Regions from separate parts of the Bradyrhizobium icense genome, predicted to be linked through region 2. Evidence: riboswitches for the same ligand, from Rfam matches in the RefSeq annotation. Region 2 holds a riboswitch; the other holds the start of a gene.
The links. Region 2 has a riboswitch for S-adenosylmethionine ahead of LMTR13_RS36195 (O-succinylhomoserine sulfhydrylase). Riboswitches for the same ligand answer to the same signal wherever they lie in the genome.

Region 1: another riboswitch for S-adenosylmethionine. It lies ahead of metX (homoserine O-acetyltransferase MetX); the one in region 2 lies ahead of LMTR13_RS36195 (O-succinylhomoserine sulfhydrylase).

The regions. Positions count from the first base shown of each region.
Region 1 covers NZ_CP016428.1:7,443,413-7,459,022, reverse strand. Annotated here, with positions in the region: gene LMTR13_RS34575 (gamma-glutamylcyclotransferase) at 1-71, opposite strand, end outside; gene LMTR13_RS34570 (DUF2125 domain-containing protein) at 183-1,370, shown strand; gene LMTR13_RS34565 (prephenate/arogenate dehydrogenase family protein) at 1,474-2,415, opposite strand; gene hisC (histidinol-phosphate transaminase) at 2,424-3,521, opposite strand; gene LMTR13_RS34555 (chorismate mutase) at 3,549-4,397, opposite strand; SAM riboswitch at 4,609-4,688, shown strand; gene metX (homoserine O-acetyltransferase MetX) at 4,773-5,975, shown strand; gene metW (methionine biosynthesis protein MetW) at 5,977-6,645, shown strand; gene LMTR13_RS34540 (alpha/beta fold hydrolase) at 6,658-7,530, opposite strand; gene LMTR13_RS34535 (TIGR02594 family protein) at 7,784-8,659, shown strand; gene LMTR13_RS34530 (IS1182 family transposase) at 8,769-10,097, opposite strand; gene LMTR13_RS34520 (TonB-dependent siderophore receptor) at 11,517-13,508, shown strand; gene fsrB (siderophore utilization protein FsrB) at 13,604-14,893, shown strand; gene LMTR13_RS41440 (transposase) at 15,526-15,610, shown strand, end outside.
Region 2 covers NZ_CP016428.1:7,800,910-7,816,519, reverse strand. Annotated here, with positions in the region: gene LMTR13_RS36230 (aspartate aminotransferase family protein) at 40-1,248, shown strand; gene argF (ornithine carbamoyltransferase) at 1,248-2,174, shown strand; gene LMTR13_RS36220 (Hsp33 family molecular chaperone) at 2,370-3,374, shown strand; gene apaG (Co2+/Mg2+ efflux protein ApaG) at 3,546-3,938, opposite strand; gene LMTR13_RS36210 (OpgC domain-containing protein) at 4,191-5,438, shown strand; gene LMTR13_RS36205 (SGNH/GDSL hydrolase family protein) at 5,435-6,196, shown strand; gene LMTR13_RS36200 (SGNH/GDSL hydrolase family protein) at 6,209-7,240, shown strand; gene LMTR13_RS36195 (O-succinylhomoserine sulfhydrylase) at 7,271-8,464, opposite strand; SAM riboswitch at 8,536-8,615, opposite strand; gene LMTR13_RS36190 (2'-deoxycytidine 5'-triphosphate deaminase) at 8,786-9,844, shown strand; gene LMTR13_RS36185 (alpha/beta hydrolase) at 9,854-10,750, opposite strand; gene LMTR13_RS36180 (ABC transporter ATP-binding protein) at 10,764-11,489, opposite strand; gene LMTR13_RS36175 (ABC transporter permease) at 11,486-12,619, opposite strand; gene LMTR13_RS36170 (acyltransferase family protein) at 12,631-13,860, opposite strand; gene LMTR13_RS36165 (PQQ-dependent sugar dehydrogenase) at 14,003-15,340, opposite strand; gene LMTR13_RS36160 (MATE family efflux transporter) at 15,547-15,610, shown strand, end outside.

The DNA.
Region 1 (15,610 bases), 360 kb from region 2:
AGGGAGCCGTAGCCGAACACCCAGAGGTCGCCTTGCGAGAATTCCGTATTGTTGAACTCAATTGCGGACATGCCGGGTGCACCGCTACCAGAACGGCGCGACAAAGCGAAGTGGATTCAATGCCTTTTGTTGCGGCGAGCGGATACTTACATTCGCCAAAATCGCTAGCCAAAGGACGCCGCATGCCTGACATGACCCCTGCGCCGCGCCGGCGCCCGCTGTGGCGCCTCTTCATCGCGCCTGCACTGCTCCTTGTTGTTGCCGCGGCATGGAGCGCCTTCTGGTTCTATGCCGCTTCCGAAGTCGGCGTGCGCGCTGATGCGTGGGCCGCACAGGAGGCGAAAGCCGGCCGGGTCTATGCGTGCGGCAAGCGTTCGGTGGCCGGCTTCCCGTTCCGCTTCGAAGTCCGCTGCGATGACGCCAGCGTATCGCTGGTGTCGCAGACCGCAGGCGCGCAGGTGCCGTTCACCGCGCGGCTCGGCGAGATCATGGTGATCGCGCAGATCTACCAGCCGAAACTTCTGATCGCCGAATTCAAGGCGCCGGCCACGCTCGCCGATCGCGGCCAGCCGCCGTCGATGAAGGTGAACTGGACCACCGGCCGCAGCAGCGTGTCGGGGCTGCCTGACATCCCGCAGCGCGCGTCCATCGTGTTCGACAATCCCTCGATCGACCGTGTCAACGCACAGGTGGCGACGCCGCTCGCACGCGCCGGCCATATCGAGCTGCACGGCCGCCTCGCCGATGGCTCGACCAGGGATAAGCCCGTGATCGAAGCGGTGCTGCAGATAACAGGCGGCAGCGTGCAGGAGGTGCACCCGATACTCGCCGCGCCCTTCGACGCCGACATCCAGACAAAACTCACCGGCTTGAAGGATTTTACGCCGAAGCCGTGGCCCGAGCGGTTCAGGGAATTGCAGGCGGCGGGCGGCCATGTCGAGATCGTGCGGTCGCGGATTCAACAGGGCGATCTGATCTCGGTGGCCGCGGGGACGTTGAGCCTCAACACCCAGGGACGGATCGACGGCGAATTGCAGATGACGGTGACGGGACTGGAGCGCGTGATCCCGGCACTCGGTCTTGAAAAGATGCTGGAGGAGGGCGTGCCGCAGGCAACGCTCGACCGCGTCGCACCCGGCGTCAAGAGCCAGGACCTCAACAATCTGTTCGGCGCGCTCGACAAGGCGATCCCGGGGCTGGGCAGGGTCGTCAAGCAGAACGCCAATGCCGGCGTCGCGGCAGGCATCAATTCGCTCGGCAAGGAGGCGGAGCTGGAGGGGCGAAAAGCGCGCGCCTTCCCGCTGCGCTTTGTCGACGGCGCGGTGTTTCTGGGCCCGCTGAAAGTGGGCCAGGTGCCGCCGCTGTTTTGACTCTCCGTCGTCCCGGCGAACGCAGGGACCCATAATCACCGATCTCAATTGTTGAGCGGAGCTGGGGCTCCAGCGCTGCGTTCGCAGGAACGACGACGCTCCCTCACTCCGCCTTCTTTTCCAGCGGCGGATGCGGGCGGCCGAAATCCGGCGCGGCCGAATCCTGGCCGATCTCGACGATGCCGCGGCGGATGGCGCGGGTGCGGGTGAAATGCTCGAACAGCGCCTCGCCGTCGTTGCGGCGGATGGCCCGGGTGAGTTTTGACAAATCCTCGTTGAAGGTGCCGAGCATTTCCAGCACGGCCTCCTTGTTGTTCAAGAACACGTCGCGCCACATCGTCGGGTCCGAGGCTGCGATGCGGGTGAAGTCGCGAAAGCCGCCGGCGGAGAATTTGATCACTTCCGACGACGTCACCTGCGCCAATTCGTCCGCGGTGCCGACGATGGTGTAGGCGATCAGATGCGGCAGATGACTGGTGATCGCCAGCACCAGGTCGTGATGATCCGGCGTCATGATCTCGACCTTGGCGCCCATGCCGGCCCAGAACGCGCGCAGAGTTTCGACCGGCATAGGATCGGTGCCCTCGGGCGGCGTGAGAATGCACCAGCGGTTGATGAACAGTTCGGCGAAGCCGGAATCGGGACCCGAGTGCTCGGTGCCCGCGACCGGATGTGCCGGAACGAAATGAACATGGCCCGGCAAATGCGGCGCCATTTCGCGGACGATGGCGCCCTTGACCGAGCCGACGTCGGAAACGATCGCGCCGGCTTTCAGGAAAGGCGCTATCTCCTGCGCGACTGGGCCGCAGGCGCCGACCGGGATGCAGAGAATGACGAGGTCGGCGTCGTTGACGGCCTCGGCGTTGGTCTCCAGCACGCGATCGACGATGCCGAGTTCGGTAACCCGCGCGCGCGTCTTTTCCGAACGCGCGGTGGTGACGATTTCGCTCGCAAGCCCCTGGGCCCGCACCGCGCGCGCGATCGAGCCGCCGATCAGGCCGAAGCCGATCAGCGCGACGCGTCGGAAGATCGGTACCGCGCTCACTTGGCTGCTCACTTGGCCGCCATGAAGTCGCGCAAGGCGTCGACGACGAGGCGGTTGGCTTCCTCGGTACCGATGGTCATGCGTAGCGCGTGCGGCAGGCCGTAATTGTTCAACGCCCGCAGCACCAGGCCGCGTTTGGTGAGGAACGCGTCTGCGTCGGCTGAGGTTTTGCCCTTCTCGGTCGGGAAGTGGATCAGCACGAAATTGGCGACGCTCGGCGTCACCTTCAGTCCGAGTCTGCCGATCTCTTCCGTCAGCCAGTTGCGCCACTCCTCGGTGAACGCCTTCGACTTCTGGACATGCGCGGTGTCCTCGATCGCGGCGACCGCTGCCAGCATCGCCGGCGTCGAGACGTTGAAGGGACCTCGGATGCGGTTGACGGCATCGATGATGTGCGCCGGGCCGAACATCCAGCCGATCCGTAAGCTGGCCAGCCCGTGAATCTTGGAGAAGGTATGCGTCATCACGGTATTTTCGGTGGTGGCCACCAGCTCCAGGCCGAGTTCGTAATCGTTGCGCGACACGTAGTCGGAGTACGCAGCGTCGAGCACCAGCAGCACATTCGATGGCAGGCCAGCGCGCAGCCGCTTGACCTCATCGAACGGCACGTAGGTGCCAGTCGGGTTATTCGGGTTGGCGAGCCACACCAGTTTCGTGCGCGGCGTCACGCGCGCGAGGATGGCGTCGACGTCGGCGGTGAAATTGGTCTCGGGCGCAATGACGTTCTTGGCGCCGTTCGCCATGGTCGCGATCGGGTAGACCAGGAAGCCGTGCGTGGTGGAGATCGCTTCATCCCCATGGCTGAGATAGGTGTGCGCCAAAAGGTTGAGAATTTCGTCCGAGCCGGCGCCACAGATGATGCGGCTGGGATCGAGCCCGTAGGCGCGGCCGATCGCTTCGCGCAGCACCCGCGAGGTTCCTTCCGGATAGTCCTCCAGATGATCAGCCACGTCCTTGTAGGCTTCGATCGCCTTCGGCGACGGCCCGAACGGGGTCTCGTTGGCCGACAGCTTGAACACCTTGCGGCCCGGCTCCGGCACCGGCGTCTTGCCGGGCGTGTAGGGCGCAATATCGAGAATGCCGGGATTCGGCACGGGGCGGTTCATCTTCAACTCCGGAATTTCGGGCGGCGTTTAAGGCTTCGCCGACCCGTTCGGGGGCACCGTATAGCGCGTTGCGTGGCTGCCGACGAGAGCCGAAGAGCGCACCGAGGCGCCGGCCTGGATCAGGGCGGCCTTGATCTTTTCGAACCCGGTGCCGGCATCCGACACCAAAAGCGCCGCGCCGTCGAAAGCGGTATCGGGCACCGCGACGATTTCGGCGAGCGGCGCCAGCGCGCGGGCGATATCGGCGTTCCACCCCGAGACGCGCACGCTCCACATCTGCACCTCCGTCACCATGGCATCATCGGCGACGCGCGAGATCACGAACACCGGCAGCGCCGCCGGATGATCGGCGCGTTCGAGGAACGGCAGCCGGGCAATGATTTTTGGCGCCCCTTCGGCTTCCAGCGCACTCCACCACGGCGTGCGGCTCGAGACCGCCGAGACCAGCGCCAGATCGCCCTTCGACTTCGCGACCGCTTCCACCGCGGCCTGTGCGCTGAAATGCCCGACATAGGGCACCACAAAGCCGAAGTGAAACCGCGCCGAATCCCGCATCGCGGGCTCGCCGACCGAGACATCCGCATGCACCGAGAACGGCGCCTGGACGTAAGTGAAGGTCGAGATGATGACGCGCCAGATGCTCTCGATGGTGTCGAGCGGCAGGATGCCGCGGTGGCGCTCGACCAGGCTGCGCATCATGCTGGCCTCGCGCGCGGGCCGGAACGCCGAGCCCACTTCCTGGGTCTGTTTCACCTGGATCAGCCGGTCGATGATGTCGCCGCGCGCCATCAAGAGGCGATGGACCTGCTCGTCGATCGCGTCGATCTCCTTGCGCAATTCCTGCAGCGAGGGCGGAGCCGGGGGAGCCTTGGACATGTTTCAACTCGGCAAATCGTGATCCTCATCCCCGCATAACGGCTTCGCCGTTATTGCTGGAGGAGCGGCGCCTGCGCCGCGTCTCGAAGGATGGAGGCCCGTTCTCCCTCATGGTTCGAGACGGCGCAAGCGCCTCGTCATCATGAGGACATCTATGACCCCGGTTAACCATGCGGCTGCCTTGACGGGGGGCGTGCTTCGGACTAGTTTTGTTCCATTCCGTGGTCATTTGAGCCGGCCGGCTTGCAGCCACGTTAAACAACTCGCTAAACAGGCCGGGGACAGATTTGATCCCGGCCGAACCTTTCGTTCAGGCCGGGTTTTTTTACGGCCTGATTTCTGTCTGTAAGGACCTCCGCGAGGAGGAAGGTCGGGATGACACAATTGCAGTCGGTATCCAGTCCGTCGATTCACAGCGAGGACCGCGCCCACGAGGCCGATCATCCGACCTCGCCGGTGGCCAAATTCGGCATCGATCAGCCCTTGAAGCTCGATTGCGGCATCGATCTCGCGCCATTCCAGATCGCCTACCAGACCTATGGCGAGCTGAACGCCGACCGCTCCAACGCGATCCTGATCTGCCACGCGCTGACGCTCGATCAGCATGTTGCCAACGTGCACCCTCTGACCGGCAAGGCCGGCTGGTGGGAAATCATGGTCGGCCCCGGCCGCCCGCTCGACACCGATAGATATTTCATCATCTGCTCGAACGTGATCGGCGGCTGCATGGGATCGACCGGTCCGGCCTCGACTAATCCAGCGACCGGCAAGGCGTGGGGGCTGGATTTTCCGATCATCACCATCCCCGACATGGTCCGCGCGCAGGCCATGTTGCTCGACCGGCTGGGCATCGAAACGTTGTTGTGCGTGATCGGCGGCTCGATGGGCGGCATGCAGGTGCTGCAATGGACGGCAGCCTATCCGGAACGGGTGTTTTCCGCGCTGCCGGTCGCCTGCTCGACGCGTCATTCGGCGCAGAACATTGCGTTTCACGAACTCGGCCGGCAGGCCGTGATGGCCGATCCGGACTGGCACCACGGGCGTTATTTCGAACGCGGCACGCATCCGCATCGCGGATTGGCGGTGGCGCGGATGGCGGGACACATCACCTATCTCTCCGACGCCGCGCTGCATCGCAAGTTCGGTCGGCGGATGCAGGATCGCGAGCTGCCGACGTTTTCGTTCGATGCGGATTTCCAGGTCGAAAGCTATCTGCGCTATCAGGGCTCGTCGTTCGTCGAGCGCTTCGACGCCAACAGCTATCTCTATCTGACGCGCGCGATGGACTATTTCGATATCGCCGCCGACCATGACGGCGTGCTGGCGGAAGCATTTCGCGGCATCAAGACCCGCTTCTGCGTGGTGTCGTTCACCTCCGATTGGCTGTTTCCGACCTCGGAATCGCGCGCGCTGGTGCATGCGCTGAACGCCTCCAGTGCGCGGGTGTCGTTCGCCGAGATCGAGACTGACCGCGGCCACGATGCCTTCCTGCTCGACGTGCCCGAGTTCTTCGACATTTCTCGCGCCTTCCTGGAATCCGCGGGCAAGGCGCGCGGCCTTGATAGTACAGGCGGTTGATATGGCCCTTCAGGAACAAGCGTTGCCGCTCGGCGGCATAGCGCCCGATCGCACCGGCAAGTATCGCACCGATCATCTCCTCGTCGCCGAAATGATTCCGGCCGGCTCAAAAGTGCTCGACGTCGGCTGCGGCGACGGCGAACTGCTGCAGCTCCTGGAGAGCCGCGGCATCGACGGCCGCGGCATCGAGCTGTCGCGCGAGGGCGTCAACCGTTGCGTCGCCAAGGGGCTGGCCGTGGTGCAGGGCGACGCCGATACCGACCTCGTCAACTATCCAGACGATGCCTTCGATTACGTGATCCTTTCGCAGACGCTGCAGGCGACGCGACAGCCGAAGCCGGTGCTGGAAAACCTGCTGCGCATCGGCCGGCGCGCGATCGTGTCGTTCCCGAATTTCGGCTTCTGGAAGATGCGGCTGCAACTGCTCGTCGGCGGCCACATGCCGCGCACGGAGAACCTGCCGGCGACATGGTACGACACGCCGAACATCCATTTCTGCACCATCAAGGACTTCGTCCAGCTCTGCGACGAGATCAACGTCAAGATGGAGCGCGCGGTGGCGCTGGATCTCTACGGCCGCCCGGTGCCGCTGAACCTGCCCTGGTGGGTCTGGAACATGTTCGGCGAGCAGGGCGTGTTTTTGCTGAGCCGGGGCGGGAAGGGGAAATAGGGATCGCTGCGGTCAGACCATCGCGGCCACCATCGACCTCGGGTCCCGCACCGGCCATCGGCCGGCTTCCACCAGCGCGATGAACCGCTCGACCATCTCGTTGAACAGCGAAGGCTCTTCGAGATTGAGCACGTGGCCTGACTTCGGAAAGAACGAAAGCCCCGCGGCCGGCAGATGCTGCTTCAGGAACAGGCTCGGCCCGATGCAATTGTCGTCCTCGTCGCCGCACAGGATCAATGCCGGCGTCGGCACGCGTCGGATCGCATCCGTCATGGTGTAGATCGAGGGCCGCTTGCCTTGAAAGCTGCGCATGGTGTTGGCCGAGCCCCTGGCGTCATGCCGCGCCAGTGCCGCGTAGAAATCGGCGTGGCCACGCGGGTCCTTCAGCAGAAACGGAATCCGGCTCGGCGCCTCGCGCGTCACCTTTGCGACTTCAACTGAACCGATCGTTTCATACTGCGCGGCATTGGCGACGCATTGCGCGCGGAAGGCGTCGAGATGTTCGAGTGACGAGCCGGCGCCCACGGCGGCGAGCGTCATCGACAGCGCACGCTCCGGCGAATTGAGGCCGACCTGCAGCGAGGAATAGGAGCCCATCGACAGGCCGACGAAATGCGCTTTCGCGATGCCGAGGTGATCGAGCACGGCGAGCGCGTCGGTGTAGAAATGCTCGTAAGTGTAGACGTCGGCCGTATCAGGCACGTCGGAGGGTGGATAGCCGCGCGCCGAATAGGCGATGCAGCGATGGCCGCGCGAGAAGTAGCGCATCTGCGGCTCCCAATTGGTGTGGTCGGCCGCGAACTCGTGCAGGAAGATGATCGGCGTCCCGTTTCCGGCCTCTTCATAATGAAGACGGACGCTATCCTTGGCGACGGCATAGGGCATTTCGGATTCCTCTCGATTTTCTTGTTTTTACGTAACTTCTTTGCGCAGCTAACCCACAAAATTGCAATTAATTCTCGGGGCTGCAATGCGGCAGGAAAGGTTCATTTTTGCCATCGAATCGTCGCGGAATCACCCTGGAATTGTTCCCGCACCGCCACACAAAATCTTCCTCTCGTCACATCGCCAAACGCAAAACGCCGGCCGCGTTCGTTCGTAGACGAACGCAAAGTTTGGGAGTGTTAGAGGACCAAGTATGAGTCAGTTGTTTGCGTTTCGCCGGTCGCTTCGTTTCGTCGCGTTGGCACTATGTTCGGCTTCCATCTTCGTATTTGTCTCTCCGGCTTCAGCAAAACCAAATCACGGCGCAGGGCAACACGCTCGCGCCCATCGCGCCGGCCATCACGTCAAGCATTACACATATCGCCACCATCGCCATGCTCTCAGGATGTCGCGCTGGGAGCGCAGGGGTGCACACATGCAGGCGGGCGGCTTTGCCGAGAACAACCCGAGCTTCATGGGAACGAGCTTCATGGGAAGTAGCGCCGAGATGGTGACACCCGGCGGTTTCGTCTCGTCCAACAAGGCAGCGCGCGCCGATCGCGCCGGCCGTCGTGCCCGGCTCCGGCACGCCGCGCACGCATCGCGCTGGGAGCGCGCGGTCACCCAGATGCACGCGCGCGGCCTTGCCGATGCCAACGCAAGCGTCACGCCGGGAACGAGCGTCGAATCCAGTTCAACGGTAACGCCGACCGCCGGCGCGATGGCCTCAGGCTACACCTCATCGAACGTCGTCGCCGAGGCACGGAAATATCTCGGCGGCAATCCGACGGGACGCGGCAGCCTGTGGTGCGCCCGCTTCATGAATATGGTGCTGCAGCATTCCGGGTATCGCGGCACCGGCTCGGACATGGCGAGCTCGTTCGCCAAATACGGTCAGCGCATTTCCGGCCCGCAGGTCGGCGCCATCGCCGTGATGTCGCGCGGCCGCCGCGGCGGCCATGTCGGCGTCATCACCGGCATCGACGCCAAGGGCAATCCGATCATGATCTCCGGCAACAGCGGCAACCGCGTCCGCGAGATGCCGGTCTCGCGCGGCCGGATCTACGCCTACGTCATGCCGACGAACTGAGGCGAACCCGTAGAGCCTGTGAAGCTTTTGGGTCCGCGGGGATTGGCAAGGCGAGGTCAGGGTGTGAGTTGATCCGACCGTTGTGAAGAGACGGACGTTGGCGGTGCCACTAGGTTTTGGCGAGACGGTGGCCCTGCAAGATGTTGTTGGTGAGCGCGAACCAGAGCACGACGGCGCGGACCTTGTCGATGCCGCGGACGGTCAATTGCCGCAGGTCCCAGTTGCGCCAGCGGGCATGGATGCATTCGCAGATCGTGCGGGCTCGGTACTGCGCCTTGCCATCTTCGCTGGCCATGCGGGCACGCCAGGCCAACACGCCCGGGCTGTCGCCGGGCCGGGGCAAATAAGGATCGATGCCACTCCTGGATTGTGTTGGTGGGCAGTAGACGTCAACGCCTTTGCCATGCGCCCACTCGATGTCCTCGGCGCTGCAGAACCCGCCATCGACGAGGTGGCGGCGGGGAAAGCAGCCCAGCAGTGAGCGCGTTCGTTCCAGCATCGGCCGCATCAGGCCGCGATCCGATCCATTGTTATCGACATCGACCGTGACCACGATCAGCTCGCCCGCTGCACTGGCCACCTGCACGTTGTAGGCTGGACGGAAGCCGGCATCCGCCATCTTCATCACCCGTGCCTGCGGGTCTGTGGTAGAGGCCCGCGGTTCCTTCGGCTTTTTGCCATTGCCGCCCTTCTCGTCGAGTTGCTTTCGCTTGCGCTTGATCTCGGCCAGCGCCGCTTGCGCAGCCTGTACGCGCTCGCTGCGTTCGCGCGCCGCGCGCTCCCTGGCGGCCCGGATGCGCCGATTGCTGGCTTCCGGATCCGCATCGACCTCGCGCTTCAGCTCCTCCACTATCGCCTGGGCCTGCGCCATCTGCCGATCCAGCGTCGCCTCGCGCCGGAACGATCCGGTCCCCGCATTGGCCCGTATCCGCACCCCGTCTTGGGTCAACTTCTCCAGATCGACCAGCCCCGCCTTGCTCAGCGCCGCCAGATGCTCGCTCAGCAACCGGTCGAGCAGGTCGGCACAACCGACCCGGAAGTCCGACAGCGTGTGATAGTTCATCGACACCCCGCCACAGAGCCAGCGATAGACGTCATGGTTCTCGCAGAGGCGGGCCAAGGCACGCGCGCTGCCCACGCCATCGCTCGTGGCGTAAAGCCAAAGAGCCAGCAGCAGTCGTGGCGATGGCGGCGGATGGCCGGGCGTATTCTCCCGCGCCTTGACCCGATCCTCAAGCTCGCTCAGGTCCAGCCCCTCAACATAGCCCCAGATCACGCGCGCCGGATGCTCTTGCCCGATCAGGCTCTCGATATCCACAGCGCGAAGTTCGATCTGCTCGCGCATTGGCTCGCGCAGTCGCGGCGCTCCACGCGGCTCCGCACCCGCTCGGGGCTTTACCTGTTCCGGCAATTCTCCAAAGAGCCCTTCGTCAGCCATTATTCTCTCCGGCGAATCAACGCACATAGAGAATCACGACCGCCTTGATCTCCGCTACATCCGCCAAGCCGAAATGAAAGATTCACAGCCTCGTAGGGTGGGCAAAGGCGCGCAAGCGCAGTGCCCACCATCGCCGACGGTTCGCACGCACGGTGGGCACGCGTAGCCTGTCATCGCGCGCGCATTCGCGCGACCCGTGGCTTTGCCCACCCTACGGCGCTAATGGGGAGAGGCAGCCGTGGTCAGAAGATCCATCTCCCGGCGCTCGTTTGAGCGCAGGTGATCCGCTTACGGGAGCGGTTCGACCTTCGCTGCCATGTCGGGGGCGCGTGTGACGCGGTATGTCGCGTTGCTGCATTTGAGGACCCAGACGACACGGTCCGGCTGGGATCGCTTTCTGTCCCTGGTGGCGCCGAGCGCCTTGTCACAGGTAAACCCCTGCGTACGAATCTGAGCCGACAGCATTGTCTGCGGCGTTTCGGCCGCAACCTGTTGCGCCCCTACCGGTGGGCTGAAAAGGACAGCAGCGATAGCCAGGAGTAACGATCCCTGTGTTTTACGCATGACCTCAATCCTCCGAACAGACATCCCGCTCGTCTGAGTGCTGAACTATATGGCAAGAACACCGGCGTTGTCTGCCTTGAGTTAATAGGCGAAGTGATGGACGCCTGAGCTGCCTGAGATCGGCTGCGTTAAGCCGTTCCGTTCAATTTGAATGCTCTCAACAAGGCTATTGCCGTGGGTTTGATCGTGGTTTGTCGCGGCTTTCTCGCGCTTGGGATCTGAAAGTCCAATCGGGGGCGACCTCACGTCCGCGCAGCGTCGATGCGCGTCACCATCGAGACCGGCTCAACCGCAAGACGGGTGATGTATCGCATATTGAATCTTTTTCGGCGGGCTAGCTGGCACACATTTGCGTCGATGATCTGAAGATCGCGGGGCGTCATCAGCGAATTAGAATTCCTCCAAGTCGCATTGCGGCGGCCGCTTGCATGGAACCGCGCGATCTGGAGCGATTCTAGCAACCACACCCATCGAACTCCGAGGATGTCTGCGTTAGAGCGAGGCATCAAAAATCCTACCGGCCAAAGCCGGCAGACTTCGGGGCATCTAAGGTTGACACCAACAGCATTTCATTCGTTTTCCGCCACTCGACTTCAACTCTTGCGAACGATCTGCCTCGGGGCAGTCAGCAGTTTCACCCTCTCCCTGCCGACAGGCGCTGCGCTGGCGCAGTCGTCACTGCCGCCGGTCACCGTGGACGCGCCGCAGGAGCGCGCGCGCCCGGCGGCGGCCCAGCCATCCCGCCGCGCCGCGACCACGCGCGCGACGCGCATCTCTCGCGCCGCTGCCAACCCGCAGGCGGCACCGGCTGTGCCTGCATCGGGCCCAGGTGCCGGCGAACGCGCCAACGGTCCCGTGCGCGGCTTCGTCGCAACCCGCACCGGGACCGCGACCAAGACCGACACGCCGATCATCGAAACCCCGCAGTCGATTTCGGTCGTCACGACAGACCAGATCAAAAACCAGGGGGCCGAGTCGGTCGGCGCGGCGCTGCGCTATACCGCGGGCGTCAGCGGCGACGTCAACGGCGGTTCCGATACGCGATTCGGCGGACTGCAGATCCGCGGTTTCGACATGACCATGCCGGGCCTTTATCTGGACGGCCTGCGGCTGCCCAGCAGTCAGTATGTGCACTTCCTTGGTCTGGAGCCCTACGGCGCCGAACGTCTCGAAGTGCTGAAGGGGCCATCCTCGGTGATGTACGGCGGCAGCGGCACCGGCGGCATTCTCAACTATGTCAGCAAGCTGCCCACGGCCTACCAGTTCGGCGAGATCTCCGTCTCGGGCGGCAGCTTCAATCGCTACCAGGGCCAATTTGACATCGGCGGCTCCGCCAACAAGGAAGGCACCGTGTTGTGGCGCCTGACAGGCGTCGTCCGCGACGGCGAAACCCAGGTTGATTTCACCAAGGACAACCGCGTCTTCATCGCGCCCTCCGTGACGTTCAAGCCGAACGACGCCACCACCATTACCCTGCTGGCCAATTATCAAAAGGACACCACGGGCTGGGGCCTGCAATTCCTGCCGGCATCGGGCACGGCGTTTGCCAATAACGGCCGCTTCATCCGGAACACGTTTTTCGGCGGCGAACCCAATTTCAACCGGTTCGATACCGAACTGGCCACGGCCGGATACCTGCTGTCGCACGACATCAACGAGGCCCTCACGTTCCGGCAGAACCTGCGTTATGCGTGGATGCACAACGAACAGCAGAGCTTCTACGGCCTGGGCTACGCCTCCGCGGCCGACGAAGCCGCAGGCCTGATGTCGCGCTATGGCGCAGGCGGTGCATCGACCATCAACTCCTTCGCGGTCGATAACCAGCTCCAGGGCAAGTTCGTCACCGGCATTTTGAGCCACACCACGTTGTTCGGCATCGACTACCGCAACACGTCGTTCCGGGACGCCGCTTCAGGGTACAGCACCGGCAAGATCAACGTATTTGCGCCTGTCTACACCAACACATGGACCAATGACGGCCCCTACGACGACAAGGCCATCAAGCAGTCGCAGATCGGGTTCTACGCGCAGGACCAGATCAAACTCGGCCGTCTCTCGTTCCTGGTGGGCGGCCGGCAGGACTTCGCCTCGACCGATCTCGACGACCGTTTCAACAAGTCTTTCGCTACGACCGACGCCTCGGCCTTCACCGCTCGTGCGGCCGTGATGTACAATTTCGACAACGGCATCGCGCCGTATTTCAGCTACGCCGAATCGTTCCTGCCGGTGCTCAACGTCAACGCCGCGGGCGAGCTGCTGAAGCCGGAAACCGGCGTCCAGTATGAAGTCGGCGTGAAGTACCAGCCGGTCGGAATCAATGCGCTGATCACTCTGGCGGCGTTCGATCTGACGCGCTCCAATGTCGTGACCTTCGCGCCTCCATCGTACACTGCCGAGCAGAGGGGGCAGGTGAACTCGCGCGGCATCGAACTCGAAGGTACTGCTACGCTGATCGAAGGTTTCAACGTCCGCGGCGCCTACTCCTACATCGATGCCGTGGTCACGGAGGACCCCGTAAACGTCGGCAAGGCGCCGACCACCGTGCCGCTCAACCGGTTCGCGCTGTGGACCGACTACACGCTGCAGAGTGGGCCGCTCGCTGGCGTCCAAATAGGTGGCGGCGTCCGTTATGTCGGTTCGACCTTCGGCGACGATGCCAACACCTTCAAGGTGCCGGCCTCGACCGCGGTCGACGCGCTGCTGGCCTACACCAAAGACAACTATCGCCTGGCGCTGAACGTCACCAACATCGCCGACACCCGCTATGTCGCAGCCTGCTACGGCTACACAAGCTGCTTCTATGCCGAGGGCCGCAAGGCGATCGCGAAGCTGACCTATCGATGGTAGGTCGGCTGCGAAATGCGATGGATACATCACCGCCGGTCGGTCGACCGGCGGTGATGACGTTTGCTAATTGAGGCACCAACAGCACGGGCGAAGCCATGAAATCAATCTTCGGGCGACTGCATCGCTGGGCCGGCCTTCTCACCGCCGGCTTTCTGTTTTTTTCGGGCGTCACCGGCGCAATCATCTCGTGGGATCACGAGATCGATGACCTCTTGAACAAGAATCTGTTCGATGTGACCAGCAGCGGTCCCGCGATTCCTTCCGTCGAGCTTGTCAAGCTGATCGAGCAGCGCGATCCGCGTGCGCGCGTCGTCCACATGTTCATGACCCCGGAGAAAGACCATTCGCTGTGGTTCTTCGTGCTGCCGCGGATCGATCCCGCCACCGGCAAGCGATATGAGCTCGACTACAATCAGATCTTCCTCGATCCCAACACCGGCGTAGAGCTCGGGCGGCGCCACTGGGGAGCGGTGTGGCCGGTGACGCGCGCCAACTTCGTCTCGTTCCTCTACAAGCTGCACTACACCATGCACATTCCGGAGTTCTGGGGCAGCGATCGCTGGGGCATGCGCGTGCTCGGCGTCATCGCGATCATCTGGACCATCGATTGCTTCGTCGGCTTTTATCTGACGCTGCCGTCCCGTCGCCGCGCCAGGGCTGAGCGGGCACCTGCCGTTGCGCGCGAACTCGGCCGTGGCTTCTGGACGCGCTGGGCGCCGGCCTGGAAGATCAAGACCTCAGGCAGTGCCTATCGGATCAATTTCGATATCCACCGCGCTTTCAGCCTGTGGACCTGGGCGCTGCTGTTCGTCATTGCCTTCACGGCGTTCTCGCTCAACCTGTATTTCGAGGTGTTCTCGCCGCTGATGAAGACGGTATCGAACTACACCCCGACGCCGTATGAGCAGCGTCCGTATCGGCATCTCGACGATCCGATCGAACCCAAGGTCACGTATGCCGATATCGCCGCGCGCGCCGCGGCCGACGGCAAGAGGCGCGGATGGACCACGCCTGTCGGCTCGATCAACTACGGCCCGGCGCACGGTGTGTATGCCGCGGCTTTCTTCCACCCCGGCGACGACCATGGCGCCGGCGGCGTCGGCCCCGCGCAGCTCTATTACGACAGCGAGGATGGACGCCCGATCGGCGAGCGACTGCCGTGGGTCGGCACCGCCGCTGACATCTTCGTGCAGGCGCAGTTCCCGCTGCATTCCGGACGTATCGTGGGGCTGCCCGGCCGCATCCTGATCTCGGTGATGGGGCTGGTGGTTGCGGCGCTATCGGTGACCGGCGTCGTGATCTGGTGGCGCAAGCGCCGTGCCCGGGTCCGGGTGCGCGAGACCGCTGCAGCACGCGCGAGCGGACACCTCGCGCCGGCGGAATAGCTCCATCGAGCCGGTCGGGCCTCCGAATCGGGATCGGGATTGAGAATGGTGGGCACGGCCAGGAGCCCTTCGCCCACCCTACCGCTACTGATTTGCCTGCCCTGCAAGCACGCTTTCACGCCGGAGCTGCGACAAATCAACACGACGGGGCAAATCGCTTCGGATTTTCAGAAATCGTGTCAAGCCCACGAATCAAAAATATACTGCTTTCGTTCTCACCCAAATCAGCCGCATAAATCCGCCCGTCTCACGGCGGATGAGGGGCGCTTCGCGATCGTCACGAACGTGCGGTGAGATGCGATGGACGCGAATGGCGCACAAGACGGTGGCGCCCGACGCGTACGGCGAAGTCGTGTGGTTCTGGCGCCGCGGTGCTGGCGTTAAGTCCGAGAGAAGCGAAGCTTCTCGGGGGCGACGGAGGCAAGAAAGCCGTTCTCCGGGAAGAGCACGAAGTAAGCCGTAAAGCCATTGCGCAGGGAAGGCCGGGATGCTCCCGCTGTACCTGTATGCTCGTGTGCGTTTTTCCTATGCGCAATTGCACACGAGACCGCGGGTGCGGCGCGCGCCCGGTCTTCCCCATAGGCGTTAAGTTTATCCTTGAGTGTTGGAATCACGTGTGATTCCAAGGCGGGATGGCAGACGAATCGCTTCTGAACGAGGACTGGACGAGAGTGGTTACGCAGCTCGGCGGGGCTGCGCAGCTTGAGATAAGTGCGC
Region 2 (15,610 bases):
GGCAGGTCTCCAAGGCAGGTCTCAACCTCAGTGATTGCCATGACCAATAGCGCCACGTCGCATCTGCTCCCCGTCTTCGCCAGGGTCGATCTCGGCTTCGAACGCGGCGAGGGCTGCTGGCTGACCGCCACCAATGGCGAGCGTTATCTCGACTTCACCTCGGGCGTCGCGGTGAATGCGCTGGGTCACTGCCATCCGCACCTGATCGAGGCGCTGCAGGAACAGTCGACGAAACTCTGGCACATGTCGAACCTGTTCAAGTCGCCGGATGGCGAGAAGCTCGCCGCGCGGCTCTGCGAGCAGAGCTTTGCCGACCTCGTGTTCTTCTGCAATTCCGGCGCGGAGGCGATGGAAGGCGTCATCAAGGTCGTGCGCCGCTATCAGTTCTCCAAGGGCCATCCCGAGCGCTACCGCCTTATCACCTTCGAGGGTGCGTTCCACGGCCGCACCCTGGGCACGCTCGCAGCCACCGGCTCCGCCAAATATCTCGAAGGCTTCGGGCCGCCGATGGACGGTTTCGACCAGGTGCCGCATGGCGATCTCGAAGCGGTCAAGAAAGCGATCGGCCCGCAGACCGCGGGCATCCTGATCGAGCCGGTGCAGGGCGAGGGCGGCGTGCGCTCCGCGCCGCAGTCTTTCTTCAAGGCGCTGCGCCAGCTCTGCGACGAGCACGGCCTCCTGCTCGCATTCGACGAGGTGCAGACCGGCATGGGCCGAACCGGCGATCTCTTCGCCTATAAGCGCGTCGGCGTGACGCCGGATGTGATGTCGCTGGCCAAGGCGCTGGGCGGTGGATTCCCGATCGGCGCGGTGCTGGCGGCGGCGGAAGCAGCAAGCGGCATGACGCCGGGCTCGCACGGCTCGACCTTCGGCGGCAATCCGCTGGCGATCGCAGCCGCCAATGCCGTGCTCGACGTGATGCTGAAGCCCGGCTTCTTCGATCACGTGCAGAAGATGTCGCTGCTGTTGAAACAGAAACTGGCCTCCGTGGTCGATCGCTATCCCGCCGTGCTCTCGGAAGTGCGCGGCGAGGGGCTTTTGGTCGGCGTCAAGGCCGTGGTGCCGTCGGGCGATCTCGTCAACGCGCTGCGTGACCAGAAGCTGCTGACGGTCGGCGCCGGCGACAATGTGGTGCGGTTTCTGGCGCCCTTGATCGTGACCGAGGCCGAGATCGACGAGTCGATCCAGATGCTGGAGCGTGCCTGCGTCGCACTGTCGAGCACCGAGTTGAAGAAGGCGGCGGGATGATGAGCAAGTCCGTCCGTCACTTCCTCGACATCAACGAACTGCCGTTGGATGAATTGCGCAACATGCTGGCCTTAAGTGCCACCATGAAGGCGAAGCTGAAAGCGCATGAGAGGGGCAAGAAGCCGCTCGAAGGCAAGACGCTGGCGATGATCTTCGAACGCCCCTCGACCCGCACCCGGGTGTCGTTCGACGTCGGCATGCGCCAGCTCGGCGGCGAATCCATCATGCTGACCGGCGCGGAGATGCAGCTCGGCCGCGGCGAGACCATTGCCGACACCGCGCGCGTGCTGTCGCGCTATGTCGATGCGATCATGATCCGTATCCTCAACCACGATGCGCTCTTGGAATTGGCCGCGCATGCCACCGTGCCCGTGATCAACGGCCTGACGCGGCGCTCGCATCCCTGCCAGGTGATGGCCGACCTGATGACCTTCGAGGAGCATCGCGGGCCGATCGAGGGCAGGACCGTGGCCTGGACCGGCGATGACAACAACGTGCTGGCGTCCTGGGCGCATGCGGCCGAGCGTTTCAAGTTCAAGCTCAATGTCGCGACCCCGCCGCAGCTCGCGCCGAACAAGGCGATGAAGGATTGGATCAAGGCGACGCAGGCGCCGATCGTGCTCGGCACCGATCCCGAAGCCGCCGTCCGCGGCGCCGATTGCGTCGTCACCGACACCTGGGTCTCGATGGGCGACAAGGACGGCGAGCACCGCCACAATGTGCTCAAGCCCTATCAGGTCAATGCGAAGCTGATGTCGCTGGCCAAGCCGGATGCGATCTTCATGCACTGCCTGCCCGCCCATCGCGGCGAGGAGGTCACCGATGAAGTGATCGACGGCGCGCAGTCGGTCGTGTTCGACGAAGCCGAAAATCGCCTCCATGCGCAGAAGGGCATTCTGGCCTGGTGCTTCAACGAAGTGGGGTAACGCTCTCCGTCGTCCCTGCGGAAAGAGGGACCGATACGCCGCGGCCCTAATGATTGAAGGCAGTGGCTGATGCCTTGCCTAACTCACAACGCCCTGTGGTTATGGGTCCCTGCGTTCGCAGGGACGACGTGTGGAGATAGTTTCGCCGCTCTCAACCCCTTCCGTTTTGCATTCCGAGACCCCAGATAGAGCGCCATGGTTTCAGATTTCCCCGACATCAAAATCACGACCGAGGCGCCCATTCGCGCGCCCTCGTCCGTTCCCGTCGATGACGCGGTGCTGCCGTTCGAGGTCGCCTCGCTCGATCTGCGCGGACGGCTGACCCGGCTCGGCCCCGCGCTCGACGACATCCTGACCAAGCACGATTATCCCGCGCCGGTCGGAAAACTGCTCGGCGAAGCGATCGTGCTGGCGACGCTGCTCGGCTCCGCGCTGAAATTCGACGGTCGCTTCATCCTGCAGACGCAGACCGACGGGCCGGTGTCGTTCCTGATCGTGGATTTCCAGGCGCCGGACCGGCTGCGCGCCTATGCGCGCTACGACCTCAAGCGGCTGAAGGGCGGCCAGGATTCAGGCAGCCTGCTCGGCAAAGGCCATCTCGCGATGACCATCGATCAGGGCGCGGACATGAGCCGCTACCAGGGCCTGGTGGCGCTCGACGGCGGCAGCCTCGAGGATGCCGCGCATGAATATTTCCTGCGCTCCGAGCAGATCCCGACTCGCGTGCGGCTCGCGGTCGGCGAGGAATGGCGCGGCGGCGACGGCGGCAAGCATCGCTGGCGCGCCGGCGGCATGCTGCTGCAATTCCTGCCGAAGGCGCCCGAGCGGGCGCGGCAGGCCGATCTGCATCCGGGCGACGCGCCGGAAGGCGCGGCGGCGCATCAGGTGGCGGAAGACGACGCATGGGTGGAAGGTCAATCGCTGATCGGCACCGTCGAGGACGTCGAGTTGATAGATCCCGATCTGTCGGGCGAGCGGCTGCTGTACCGCCTGTTTCACGAGCGCGGCGTGCGCGTGTTCTCGCCGCTCACCTTGCGCGCACAATGCTCCTGCTCGCGCGAGGCGGTGTCGGCCATGCTGAAGAGCTTCGCGCCGAAGGACCGCGCCGAGATGGTCAAGGACGACAAGGTAGTGGTGACTTGCGAGTTCTGCTCGTCGGTCTACCAGTTCACCCCGCATGAAGCGGGCGTGGAGGAGTAGGCGGTGTTCGTAGGGCGGGCAAAGGCGCGATAGCGCTGTGCCCACCATTCTTCGTCGATCGCGCTTTATGAAGGCGGGCACGCTTCGTTTTGTCCACCCACGGACTGTCGTCACCCGCGAAGGCGGGTGGATCACCAGGTCAAGTCCGGTGATGACGAGCGCGAGCGCTCGTCAATTCAACACCCGCTTATTATCCGGGCTGTCCAGCGAGAACGTCGGCACGTCGATCTCGAAACGCTCGCCGCTTTCGCTGACCATCTGATAGCGGCCGGTCATGAAGCCCGACGCGGTCGGCAGCGGTACGCCAGAGGTATATTCGAAGCGTTCGCCCGGCGCCAAAACTGGCTGTTCGCCGACCACGCCTTCGCCGCGGACTTCCTGCTTGCGACCGGTGGCATCGGTGATGATCCAGTGCCGGGTACGAAGCTGCACGGTCTCGGCGCCGGTATTGGTAATGACGATGGTGTAGGACCAGAAATACTGGCCCTTGTCGACCGACGAGCGTTCGGGGAGGAAGTTCGGTTCGACAGTGACTTCGATCTGGCGGGTGACGGCGCGGTACATGCGGGCAAGCTTCCGGGAATCCTGTTTCGTATCATAGCCGGGAATGCCGGGGGAACCAATCTCCGCTCCGCCGGGTTGCCGCTTGCTTCATCGCGGTTTCAACATAGTTCCATTCTAGAGCGCAGTCGCGCTGCCCGGCCCCGTACCTTCCTTTTTGCGTATCCCTTGCGTATCCGGTGTGCAAGTTGCGGGCCGATATTATCCTTTCCGGACAGCGCACGCGTAAGTGCTCAACTGCCCAAACGGTGCCAGATGTCGTCCATAGCCGATCCAGTCGCCGGAACGCCTCGCAGCGACGCCAAGACCGCCGCAGCGTCTTCCGCGCCGGCGATCGCGCTCCCGGTGGCGGGCGAGCGCGAATTGCGGCTCGACCTTTTTCGCGGCATGGCGCTGTGGCTGATCTTCATCGACCATCTGCCGACCAACATCCTGACCTGGTTCACGATCCGCAATTACGGATTTTCCGACGCCACCGAAATCTTCATCTTTATCTCCGGATACACCGCCGCCTTCGTCTACGGCCGCGCGATGCTCGAGGCAGGATTCGTGGTGGCGACCGCGCGCATCATGCGGCGGGTCTGGCAGATCTACGTCGCCCATGTGTTCCTGTTCACGATCTTCCTGGCGGAAATCTCCTACGTCGCCACCCGTTTCGAAAACCCGCTCTACAGCGAAGAAATGGGCATCATGGATTTCCTCAAGCAGCCGGATGTCACGATCGTGCAGGCGCTGCTGCTGCGCTTCCGGCCCGTCAACATGGACGTGCTGCCGCTCTACATCGTGCTGATGCTCTTCCTGCCGATCATCCTGTGGCTCCTGAGATGGCGGGCCGATGTTGGGTTGGCATTGTCGGTACTGCTGTACGCGCTGACCTGGCACTTCGACTGGCACCTGACGGCCTATCCGAGCGGCTTCTGGATCTTCAATCCGTTTGCCTGGCAGTTGCTGTTCGTGTTCGGCGCGTGGTGCGCGCTGGGCGGGGCGCAGCGCATGTCCCGCATCCTGGCATCGCCGGTGACGATGTGGATCTGCATCGCCTATCTGGTGGCCGCATTCTTCGTCACGCTGACCTGGCACATTCCGCAACTCGGCTTCCTGATGCCGAAGCGGATCGAGCAGTGGATGTACCCGATCAGCAAGACCGATCTGGACGTGCTGCGGTTTGCCCATTTCCTGGCGCTGGCGGCGCTTACCGTGCGCTTCCTGCCCAGGAACTGGTCGGGCCTGAAATCGCGCTGGCTGCGACCGTTGATCCTGTGTGGCCAGCATTCGCTTGAGATATTCTGTCTCGGCGTCTTCCTGGCCTTTGCAGGACACTTTGTGCTGGCCGAAATTGGCGGGGGTGCCCTCGCGCACGCCCTGGTCAGTCTTGCCGGAATCCTCATCATGTGGGGCGTGGCGTGGGTGATTTCGTGGTACAAGCATTCGGCCGACAAAGGAGCCTCGAAAACGAAAAGCACGGTGGTCAGCGGCGCCGACATGGCGGGAGGAAGCGCATGAGGCGCGGCTCGGGAGCTGTGCTGGTCCTGACACTGTTTGCGGGTCTTGCAGCCGCCGGTTTGGCTCGTGCCCAGGATGCGGCCCCCCAGGCCTGTCAAGTTCCCCCCTATCTCCTCTCCACCGAGGGCACGCTTCCGAAGGTGGCCGAGGCCGTCAGGAACGCCCGGCCGCTGACCGTGCTGGTGGTGGGGAGCCGCTCATCGACCATCCTTTCCTCCGAAAACAGCGCCTACCCGGCCAGGCTGCAGGCGGCACTGAAGGAGAAACTGCCCTCGATCCCAGTCAATCTCTCCGTAGAACTACAGACCGGCAAGACCGCCGAGGAGGTGGACCCCAGCCTCGTTAAGCTGGTGGAAGCAAAACGGCCTACTTTGGTCATCTGGCAGACGGGAACCGTCGACGCTATGCGGTCTGTCGATCCCGACGACTTTCGCGGCGCCGTCGACGAGGGGGTTGCTGCGCTGCAAAATGCGGGAACCGACGTGGTTTTGGTCAATCTGCAATACAGCCCCCGCACCGAAACGATGATTTCGGCGCCGCCATACCTAGATAATATGCGCGTGGTGGCGCAGCAGCATAATGTTCCGCTGTTCGATCGGTTCGCCATCATGCGCCACTGGAACGACGCCGGAGATTTCAATCTGTTCAGTACCTTTCATGGCACCGACATGGCCAAAAGGGTTCATGCCTGCCTCGGCCGCGCGCTGTCGAAATTCGTGCTCGATGCGGCCCGCCTCGATCAGGCGCAGCAGAATTAGGGACTTGCGTTAATGAGTTCTCACTGCCCTTTTCGTTTGTCGACATTGCTGGCTGTCACGGCCGCGGGCCTGGCGATATTGACGTCTGCCTCGGTGTCGCCGTTGCATGCCCAGACGGCCTCGCAGCAAACCGGCCAGCAGGCGGCGCTGTCCGATGGTGCCAAAGCCGAAAACAATCCGGAAAAGCAACCCTCGGCTGAAGGCGCCCTGCCGCAGGCAGCGCCGGCGGCCACAGGCAATCCGGCCGCGCAGAAGGGCGTCACCGGCAAGGCGATCGACAAGGTGAAGGAGGTCGCGAAATCGGCCGGCGACATCTTCAGCCGCGTTCCCTGCCTGCCGCCGAAGGGCGCTTCCAAATCGATGGGATCGCTGCCGCGCGTCGCGAACAAGCTCGTCGCGGGCCTGCCGGTCGTGATCGTCGCTTTCGGATCGTCATCGACCCAGGGGTACGGCTCCAGTTCACCGGAATTCAACTATCCGAACAGGCTCGCGGCGCAGCTACGCCGCAAATATCCGACGGCCGACATCTCCGTCGTCAATGCCGGCAAGGGCGGCGAGGACGCGCCGGAAATGATGCAGCGGCTGCAGACCTCCGTGATCGACTTGCATCCGGATCTGGTGATCTGGCAGGTCGGCACCAATGCGGTGCTGCGCAACCTCGATCCCGCCGAGACCGCCAAGCTCGTCGACGAAGGCATCGCACGCATTCAGGCTGCGGGCTCCGACGTCGTGCTGATCGATCCGCAATATTCGCCGCGGGTCAACGAGCACGCCGAAAGCGCCGGCAAGATGATGAAGCTGCTGAACAAGGCGGCCGAGCTTCGCAGGGTCGGTGTTTTCCCTCGCTTCGCGGTGATGAAGGACTGGCACGAGCGGCAGGCGATCCCGATCGAGAATTTCGTGATCGCCGACGGCCTGCACATGAGCGACTGGGGCTACGCCTGCTTCGCGCAACTGCTCGGCGACGACATCATCAAGTCGGTCGGCCAGATCAAGCTCGGCGTCGCCGTACCGTCGGACGTGCGGACGTATCGGCCGATGTGAGCTCTTACCCTCCAGGGGAGGGTAAGCACCTCACGCCTTCTCTAGCGCCTGCGCAAAATCCTCGATCAGGTCATCGGCATGCTCGAGCCCGGCCGAGAAGCGGATAAAGCCCTCGCTGATGCCGAGCTCGGCGCGCGCTTCGGGCGTGAGTCGCTGATGCGTGGTGGTCGCAGGATGCGTGACGAGGCTCTTCGCATCGCCGAGATTGTTGGAGATGCGCGATATCTGCAGTGCATTGAGGACGCGGAAGGCGGCCGCCTTGCCGCCCTTGACCTCGAAGCCGACCAAAGTCGAGCCGCCGCGCATCTGCTTCTTCACCAGCTCCGCTTGCGGATGATCGGCACGGCCGGGATAGATCAATCGCGAAATCTTCGGATGGCTTGCCAACGCCTCGGCGATTTTCGCCGCGTTGTCGGTCTGCGCGCGTACCCGCACGCCCAGCGTCTCCAGTCCCTTGAGCAGGACCCACGCGTTGAACGGCGAGAGCGATGGTCCGGTCTGGCGCATGAAGTTGTGAATGTGCTCTGCGATGAAGGCTTCGGACGAGAGAATGATGCCGCCGAGGCAGCGCCCTTGACCGTCGATATGTTTGGTTGCGGAGTAGACCACGACATCGGCGCCGAGCGAAAGCGGGCTCTGCCAGATCGGCGTGGCGAAGACGTTATCGACGACCAGCCGCGCGCCGCCCTTGTGCGCGATCTCGGCAATCGCCGGAATATCGAGCACATCGAGCGTCGGGTTGGTCGGGCTCTCCAGGAAGAAGGTCTTGGTGCTGGGCCGCAATGCGCGCTGCCATTGATCGAGATCTAGACCGTCGACCAGCGTCGTTTCGATCCCGTAGCGCGGCAGGAGGTCCTGCACGACGTAAAGGCAGGAGCCGAACAGGGCTTTCGAGGCCACCACATGATCGCCGGCTCTGAGCGGTGCAAGGATCGCGGTCGTTACCGCGGCCATGCCGGTGGCGGTGGAGCGAGCCGCTTCCGCGCCTTCGAGCTCGATCATTCGGCGCTCGAACATTGAAATCGTGGGATTGGAATAGCGCGAATAGATAAAGCCGGGATCCTCGCCCTTGAAGCGCGCCTCGCACTGCTCCGCGCTGTCGTAGACATAGCCTTGGGTGAGGAACAGCGCTTCCGACGTCTCGCCGAACTGCGAGCGCAGCGTACCGCCATGGACGAGGCGGGTTTCGGGACGAAAACGCTTGGTAGAACCAACTTCAGACATGTGACCTCCGCCGTGACCAGTAAGAAAATGGTCACAAAAAACCGGCCTGGAAGAATTTCCACAGGCCGGGATCACACGTGTCCCCGGCCTGTTTAGCGACTTATTTAACGTGGCTGCAAGCCGGCCGGCTCAAATCACCACGGGATAAGTCATGCTGATATTCGCTTGCGCCCTTTCAGTCAAGGCGGCCATCGGATAACCCCTAAAAGCCCATATTTACGAGGTTTGGATGACATTGGGCATCCGAAAAGGGCCACCTCAGGGGACCGCGCCGTGTCGTTCACGCTTCCGCCCGACGGTAACGGAATTCTGCCTGACCGCATGATCGCGGCGATGGCGGATGCGGGCCTGATCCTGCCCGAATATCCGTTTGTCGAAAGCCAGATCCAGCCCGCAAGCCTAGATTTGCGCCTTGGTGATGTTGCTTACCGGGTGCGTGCGAGCTTCCTGCCTGGGCCGGGCGCGACCGTCGCCGAGCGCATCGACGAATTGAAGCTGCATGAAATAAACCTCTCCGACGGCGCGGTGCTGGAGACCAATTGCGTCTACATCGTGCCGCTCCTGGAAAGCCTCGCGCTGCCGCCGGAGATCGTGGCCGCGGCCAATCCGAAGAGTTCGACCGGACGGCTCGACGTCTTCACCCGCGTGATCGCCGACGGCACCCGCCGCTTCGACATGATCGGCGCCGGCTATCACGGCCCGCTCTATGCCGAGATCAGTCCGAAGACCTTTCCGGTGTTGCTGCGCGAGGGCTCGCGGCTCAGCCAGGTGCGCTTCCGCACCGGTGATGCCATCCTCAACGCCGACGAACTCGACGCGCTGCATGGCGCCGAGCGGCTGGTCGATATCGACGACGCCGACCTCGCCAATGGCGTGGCGCTGTCGGTCGATCTCTCCGGGCAGAACACCGGCGGCTTCGTCGGGTACCGCGCCAAGCGCCATACCGGCGTCGTCGACGTCGATCGCCGCGGCGGCTATGCGGTCGACGAATTCTGGGAGCCGATCCCGGCTCGATCGGACGGCAGCCTCATCCTCGATCCCGGCGAGTTCTACATCCTGGCCTCGAAGGAGGCCGTGCAGGTGCCGCCGGATTACGCCGCGGAGATGGTGCCGTTCGATCCGCTGGTCGGCGAATTCCGCGTGCACTACGCCGGCTTCTTCGATCCGGGCTTCGGCTATGCCGGCGCTGGCGGGCAGGGCGCGCGTGCCGTGCTCGAAGTGCGCTCGCGCGAGGTGCCGTTCATCCTCGAGCACGGCCAAATCGTCGGGCGTCTGGTCTACGAGAAAATGCTCGCGCGGCCCGATGCGATGTACGGCCAGCGCATCGGCTCGAACTACCAGGCGCAGGGGTTGAAGCTCTCGAAGCACTTCCGCGTCTGAGCTTTCGCATCAGCCGCGCACGCCAGAAATAAACTCCCCGATCTGTGCAATCGCGCGATGGGCCTCCGGCAACACCGGCACGAACAATTGCCAGACGTGCGGCATGCGCCGCCAGATCTCGAGCTTGCTGCGAGGATTGTCTGACCGCAGCTTCTCCGCCATGCGGACCGCGTCATCCCTGAGAATTTCATCGCTGCCGACCTGAATAAGTACCGGCGGCAATCCAGCGGGATCGCCATAGAGCGGCGAAGCATAGGGCGTACGCGGATCGGCTCCGCCGAGATAGAGTGTCGCTATGCCTGGAAGATCCTCGACGTTCAGCATCGGATCGGCCGCGGCATTCGTCTTCAGCGAGGCGCCGGTCAGGGCCAGATCGGTCCAGGGCGACAGGGCGACGGCCGCGGCAGGAAGCGGTTTGCCGTCGTCACGGAGCTTCAACAGCAGGCCCAGCGCCAGGCCGCCGCCAGCCGAGTCTCCCGCCACAAACAACTGGCGGATATCGGGAGTGTGATCGACAAGCCAATGATAGCCCCCCACGGCATCCTCAAGCGCTGCCGGAAAAGCGTGCTCGGGAGCCAGGCGGTATTCGAGCGCCCACACGCGGGCTTGCAAAGCATCGGCAATCCGCCACAGGAAATGCCGGTAATAGATCGGCGCGCCTGAAACATAGGCGCCGCCGTGAAGATAGAGCACGTTACGTTCGGGCCGGGATGCCGGCGTGGTAACCCGGTGAAACCGCAGCCGACCGGCCTCGATCTCGACTGTTGTGCTGCGGGCGGGCGGATGCGGCACAAACCGCTCCATTGCACGCATGTTCCGCCGCCATTGCTCGACATCGAGGCTTCCGCCGCGCCGCTTGAGCAACATGCGAATGCCCAGGCGCAAAAGTTCGGCTCGCAGGCTCATGGCGGCCCTGCGCTCAGGCTCTGAACGGCACGGCGGTGGGCATGCGCGGGCGGTCGGTACGCTCTTGCACGATGAGGCCGTCCTCGATCTCGACGATGCGATCGGCGTAGGGGACCACGCGCGGATCGTGGGTGACGACCAGCACCGCGCGCTCGCGGTCATGGGCGGTATCGGCGAGAATGCGCATGATGCTCTGGCCGTTTTTTCCATCCAGTGCCCCGGTCGGCTCGTCGGCAAGAACGACAGAAGGGTTTGCGACGAGGGCGCGCGCGATCGCGACCCTCTGCTGCTCGCCGCCGCTGAGCCCGCCCGGCAGACTGTTCACCTTCTGCTCGAGCCCGACCATTGCAAGGGCCTCCTGCGACTTCTGCGCCGCGCGCCTGCCGTGCTCGCCACGGATATCCAGCGCCAATTGCACGTTCTGGGTCGCGGTCAGCGTTGGGAACAGGTGATAGGACTGGAATACGAAACCAATATGCTCGCGCCGGATCCTGGCGAGCGCCTCCTTGTCGGCGTCGGCTATCGGCGTGCCGCAGACGGTGACGCTGCCCGAACTCGGCGTCAGCATGCATCCGAGAACCAAAAGCAGCGTGGTCTTGCCGCTCCCCGAAGGGCCCATCAGCAACGTCAACTCGCCCCGGCGCAGCGCGAGATCGATGCCGCGCAGCGCCTGCACCTCGCCGGCGCCGCGACCCAGCGTCTTCTCGACCGACTTGGCTTCGACCACATAATCATTCATCGCATGAACACCGTGGCTGGATCGATACGAACGACACGGATGATTGCCCCGATGCCGGATGCGACGCACATCACGACGGTGAGGGCGAACAGCGCCGCCATCAGCCATGGCGTGATGACGATCGGCAGCGCGCTTTTGGCAGTCATCTGGACCACGATCGAGCCGATTCCTGCGGCGATGGCGAAGCCGATCACGGCATTGATGAGCGCCTGATAGATGATCACGGTGTAGATATAGGCGTTCGAGGAGCCCATCGCGCGCAGGGTGGCGAATTCGTTCAGATGATCCTTGGTGCTGGAGTAAAGCGTCTGCGCGACGATCACGGTGCCGACGATCATTCCGAGCATTGCGCCGGCAAACAGCGCGGCTCCGGCCCCCGTGCCAAACAGCCAGAACGATCGGCTGCGGCTGCGGAATTCGTCTGAAGTAAGAACCTCCGCGTCACCGGCCTGCGCGCGAATGGCACCGAGAACCTTCTCCCGATCGGCATCGCTCTTCAGGCGGACCAGAATGCTGCTGGCGCGATCACGCGGAGTTCCGGTGTAGTTGCGTACGTTTTTCTGGTCGACAAACACGTAAGGCGTCGTGGCGAACGAGCGGATGCCGTCGGTGACGGCGACCACGCGCACCTTGCGGCCGCGGATCTCCGCGGTCGAGCCGACGCCGCTGACGCCGAGCCTGTCAAAATAGGAGCGATCGACCGCAACGTTCGCGCCCTGCGTCAACGTCGGCACATTGCCGTCTACGACATTGAACGGCTGCAGGCTGCCGTCGCGCAGGTCGGAACCCACGATGAAAACCGGCGTCACTTCACCGCTTTCCAGCCGCCAGTCCGAGAATCCGATCACCAGCGGGACTGCCGAACCCACCCCCTCGACGGTGGCGACGCGGTCGCGCAGCTTGACGTCGAGCAGCGAAGGATCCTCGAAACATTTGGCGCCCTTGGGCAGGATCCAGAAATCGGCCGAGGCATGGTCGATCATGGTCGTAACCATCCGGCCGAAGCCGAGGAACAGACCCATCTGGATCATGACGAGGACGACCGAGAAGACGATTCCGACCATGGTCGCGACGAAGCGAAGCCGATCGTGGAACAGGTTGCGGGACGCAAGTGTCAATACCAGCGACATGTCGGCATCCGTTATCGCGGTTGGTTGGCGATGGCGCTTTCGTCTTGCGGCTCGGAATGACGCGAAACGATAGCTCTCACCCCGATCTTCATTCCAGCGCTTACAGCCAGGCTTACGGTGAGTGCAGCGGCAAGAACGATCGTAGCCTTGCCGATCGCATTGAGATCGACATCAAGTAACGCGTATTGCAGCCACACGACCACGACGTAGTGCACCAGATAGATGCTGTAGGCGTTGCTGGAGAAGCTATCGAGCAGGCGGTCGCGCGATTGCAACAGCCGGAGGCAGATCGCGAGCAGACACAGCGCGGCGGCTGCGGAGGCGACCGGAAACGCCAGCGCCGAAGCCAGGCGAAAGAGCGGCGCGCTCGCCTGCCACTCCGGCAGGGTCAGCGATGTGAGCCCGCCCCATACGGACATGCTGGCGATGGCGGCCGCAAGCCAGGCCAGCCAATGACGTGCAAGCGGACCATCGGGACGCAATATGCTGTGCCCGGAGGCGTGGCTGCCAATCGCAAATCCAGCAAAGAAATAGACGATATAGTGCAATGGCCGGCTGAGCTGAAATGAAAATGGGCCGAGAAAGGTCCATTCCCACGGTGTGAAGACCATTGCCAGCGGCACATAGGCCAGCGCGGAGAGCGCCGCCAGCGCGAGGAAGAACAATAGCGGGCGATCGGCAACGCGGGCGACGAGCGCGTTCAATGCCCGAAGCCAATGCGGGGCGAACGCGTGGACGGCGGCCGCAACGGCACCAAGCAGAAAGATCTGCCACAAGAACCATTGCGGCCCGGCAGGCCACATTGGAAGCGCGCGCCAGTGTTGCCAAAAGGTGCTGAAGGATGGATCGGCCGCGGTCAGCCGATAGGACGCGAAATAGGCGAGAGGGCTGAGAACGCCGACGGCAAGAACGAACGGCAGGCCGATCCGCCACGAGCGCTCCAAAGCATAGGTGCGAGGCCCCTTGCGGCCGAGGCTGGACGGGGTGAACAAACCGGCCAGCAAAAACATCAGCGACATCAGGCTGACATCCTGCCACGCGCAAAACAGGTCGAAGCCGAACCAGCGCTGGCTGTCGAGGATCGGGAATGCAATCCAGCGATAGGGCGGTGCGTCGAACGGAAATGGATCGGCCGGTTGCGATGCGAGGTAAGGCAGTACGGAATGAAACGCGACCACGATGATGATGGTGACCGCGCGCAAGTTACTGAGGGGCACATTGACCTGTGATGACACGGCCATTCGTCCACGCCGTCCCAACGATTTGGGAGCCGGCAGGGGTCAACGTGGAGCCAGCGCGCTCGTTCCCAGTAACGTGCGGAACTATCCACCGGGCGGAAGCGTCGCCGCCCCGCCCACCCCATGGCCGGGAAGGCCGTGTCCGTTACCGCGCCGCCGATCTCGCCGCCGGCGTTACGCGCCAGATGGTGTTGCCGACGTCATCCGCGACCAATAGCGCGCCCTGCTTGTCGAGCCGCACGCCGACGGGGCGGCCTTGCGCCTCGCCCTTGTCGTTGAGGAAGCCGGTCAGCACGTCCTGCGGCGGGCCTGCTGGCTTGCCATCCTTGAACGGGACGAAGATCACCTTGTAGCCCGAACGCGGCTTGCGATTCCACGAACCGTGCTGGCCAATGAAGGCGCCGTTCGCCATTTCCGCCGGAAACAGATTGCCGGTGTTGAAGGTGAGCCCGAGCGAGGCCGTGTGGGCGCCGAGGGCATAATCCGGCGCCATCGCCTTCTGCACCAGGTCGGGCCGCTGCGGCTCGACGCGGGTGTCGACATGGTCGCCGAAATAGCTGTAGGGCCAGCCGTAGAACGCGCCGTCCTTCACCGACGTCATGTAGTCCGGCACCAGATCGTTGCCGAGTTCGTCGCGCTCGTTAACGACGACCCAGAGTTCGCCGGTCACTGGATTCCAGGCCGGGCCGTTCGGATTGCGTAAGCCCGAGGCGAACACGCGCCATTGACCGCTGGCGCGATCGACTTCCAGCACCGCAGCGCGATCCTTCTCGGCCTCCATGCCGTTTTCGCCGACATTGCTGTTGGAGCCGACCGTTGCATAGAGCTTGGTGCCGTCGGGACTTGCGGTGAGGTCCTTGGTCCAGTGATGATTGAGCGTGCCGGCGGGCAGGTCCGCAAGCTTGACGCCGGGCCCGCCGATCTTGGTGTCGCCCTCGCGATAAGGAAATTTCATGATCGAATCGGTATTGGCGACATAGAGCTCGTCGCCGACGAGCACCATGCCGAAGGGCGAATTCAGCCCGCTGATGAAGGTGGTTCTCAGCTCGGCAACGCCGTCGCCGTCGGAGTCGCGCAGCAGCGTGATGCGGTTGGCGCTGGGAACGCCGGCTCCGGCCCAGTTCTGCGCCTGCTTGTAGATGAAGCCCTTGATACTCATGCCGCTGCCCTCCTTCGGCGGCGCGTTGCTCTCGGCGACCAGCACGTCGCCGTTCGGCAGCGTGTAGACGGTCCGCGGATGTTCAAGGTCGAGGGCAAAGGCGCTGACCGACATGCCGTTTGCGGCGGTGGGCGTGGCGCCGTTCGGCCAACGCCTGACCGTTGCGATGTCCACCGTCGGAATCCAGGAATGTTCCGGTGGCGGCAGGTTGGGTGAGGGACCATAGCTCTGCGCCACAGTCGCGGTGTCCTTGGGGTCGCTACAGGCAGCCAGCGGCAGCGCCAACGCGCCGCCGCAGATGGCCAGGAGGAGGGTCTTGCGCATGGCAGGGTTCTCCGGGATAGCGCCCTTACAATGCAGTGCCGGCCCGAACGTTCGTGTTCCGGCATGAATTCCCTGTGAGACGGTTGGCCGAAGGCCTGCCACACAATCCCGCAGGCCCCCATTGCGCCCCGTGCACGTGGAATCAGGCTCCGCCATGCTAGGAAGCAGCGCGCCGCGGCTACTCACGTCCGCGCGCGGGAGCAGAAATGTCCGATCTCGGCGTTGCCGAAATTCCCGTAGACGAGGACGAGCGTCCGTTTCCGCCACTGG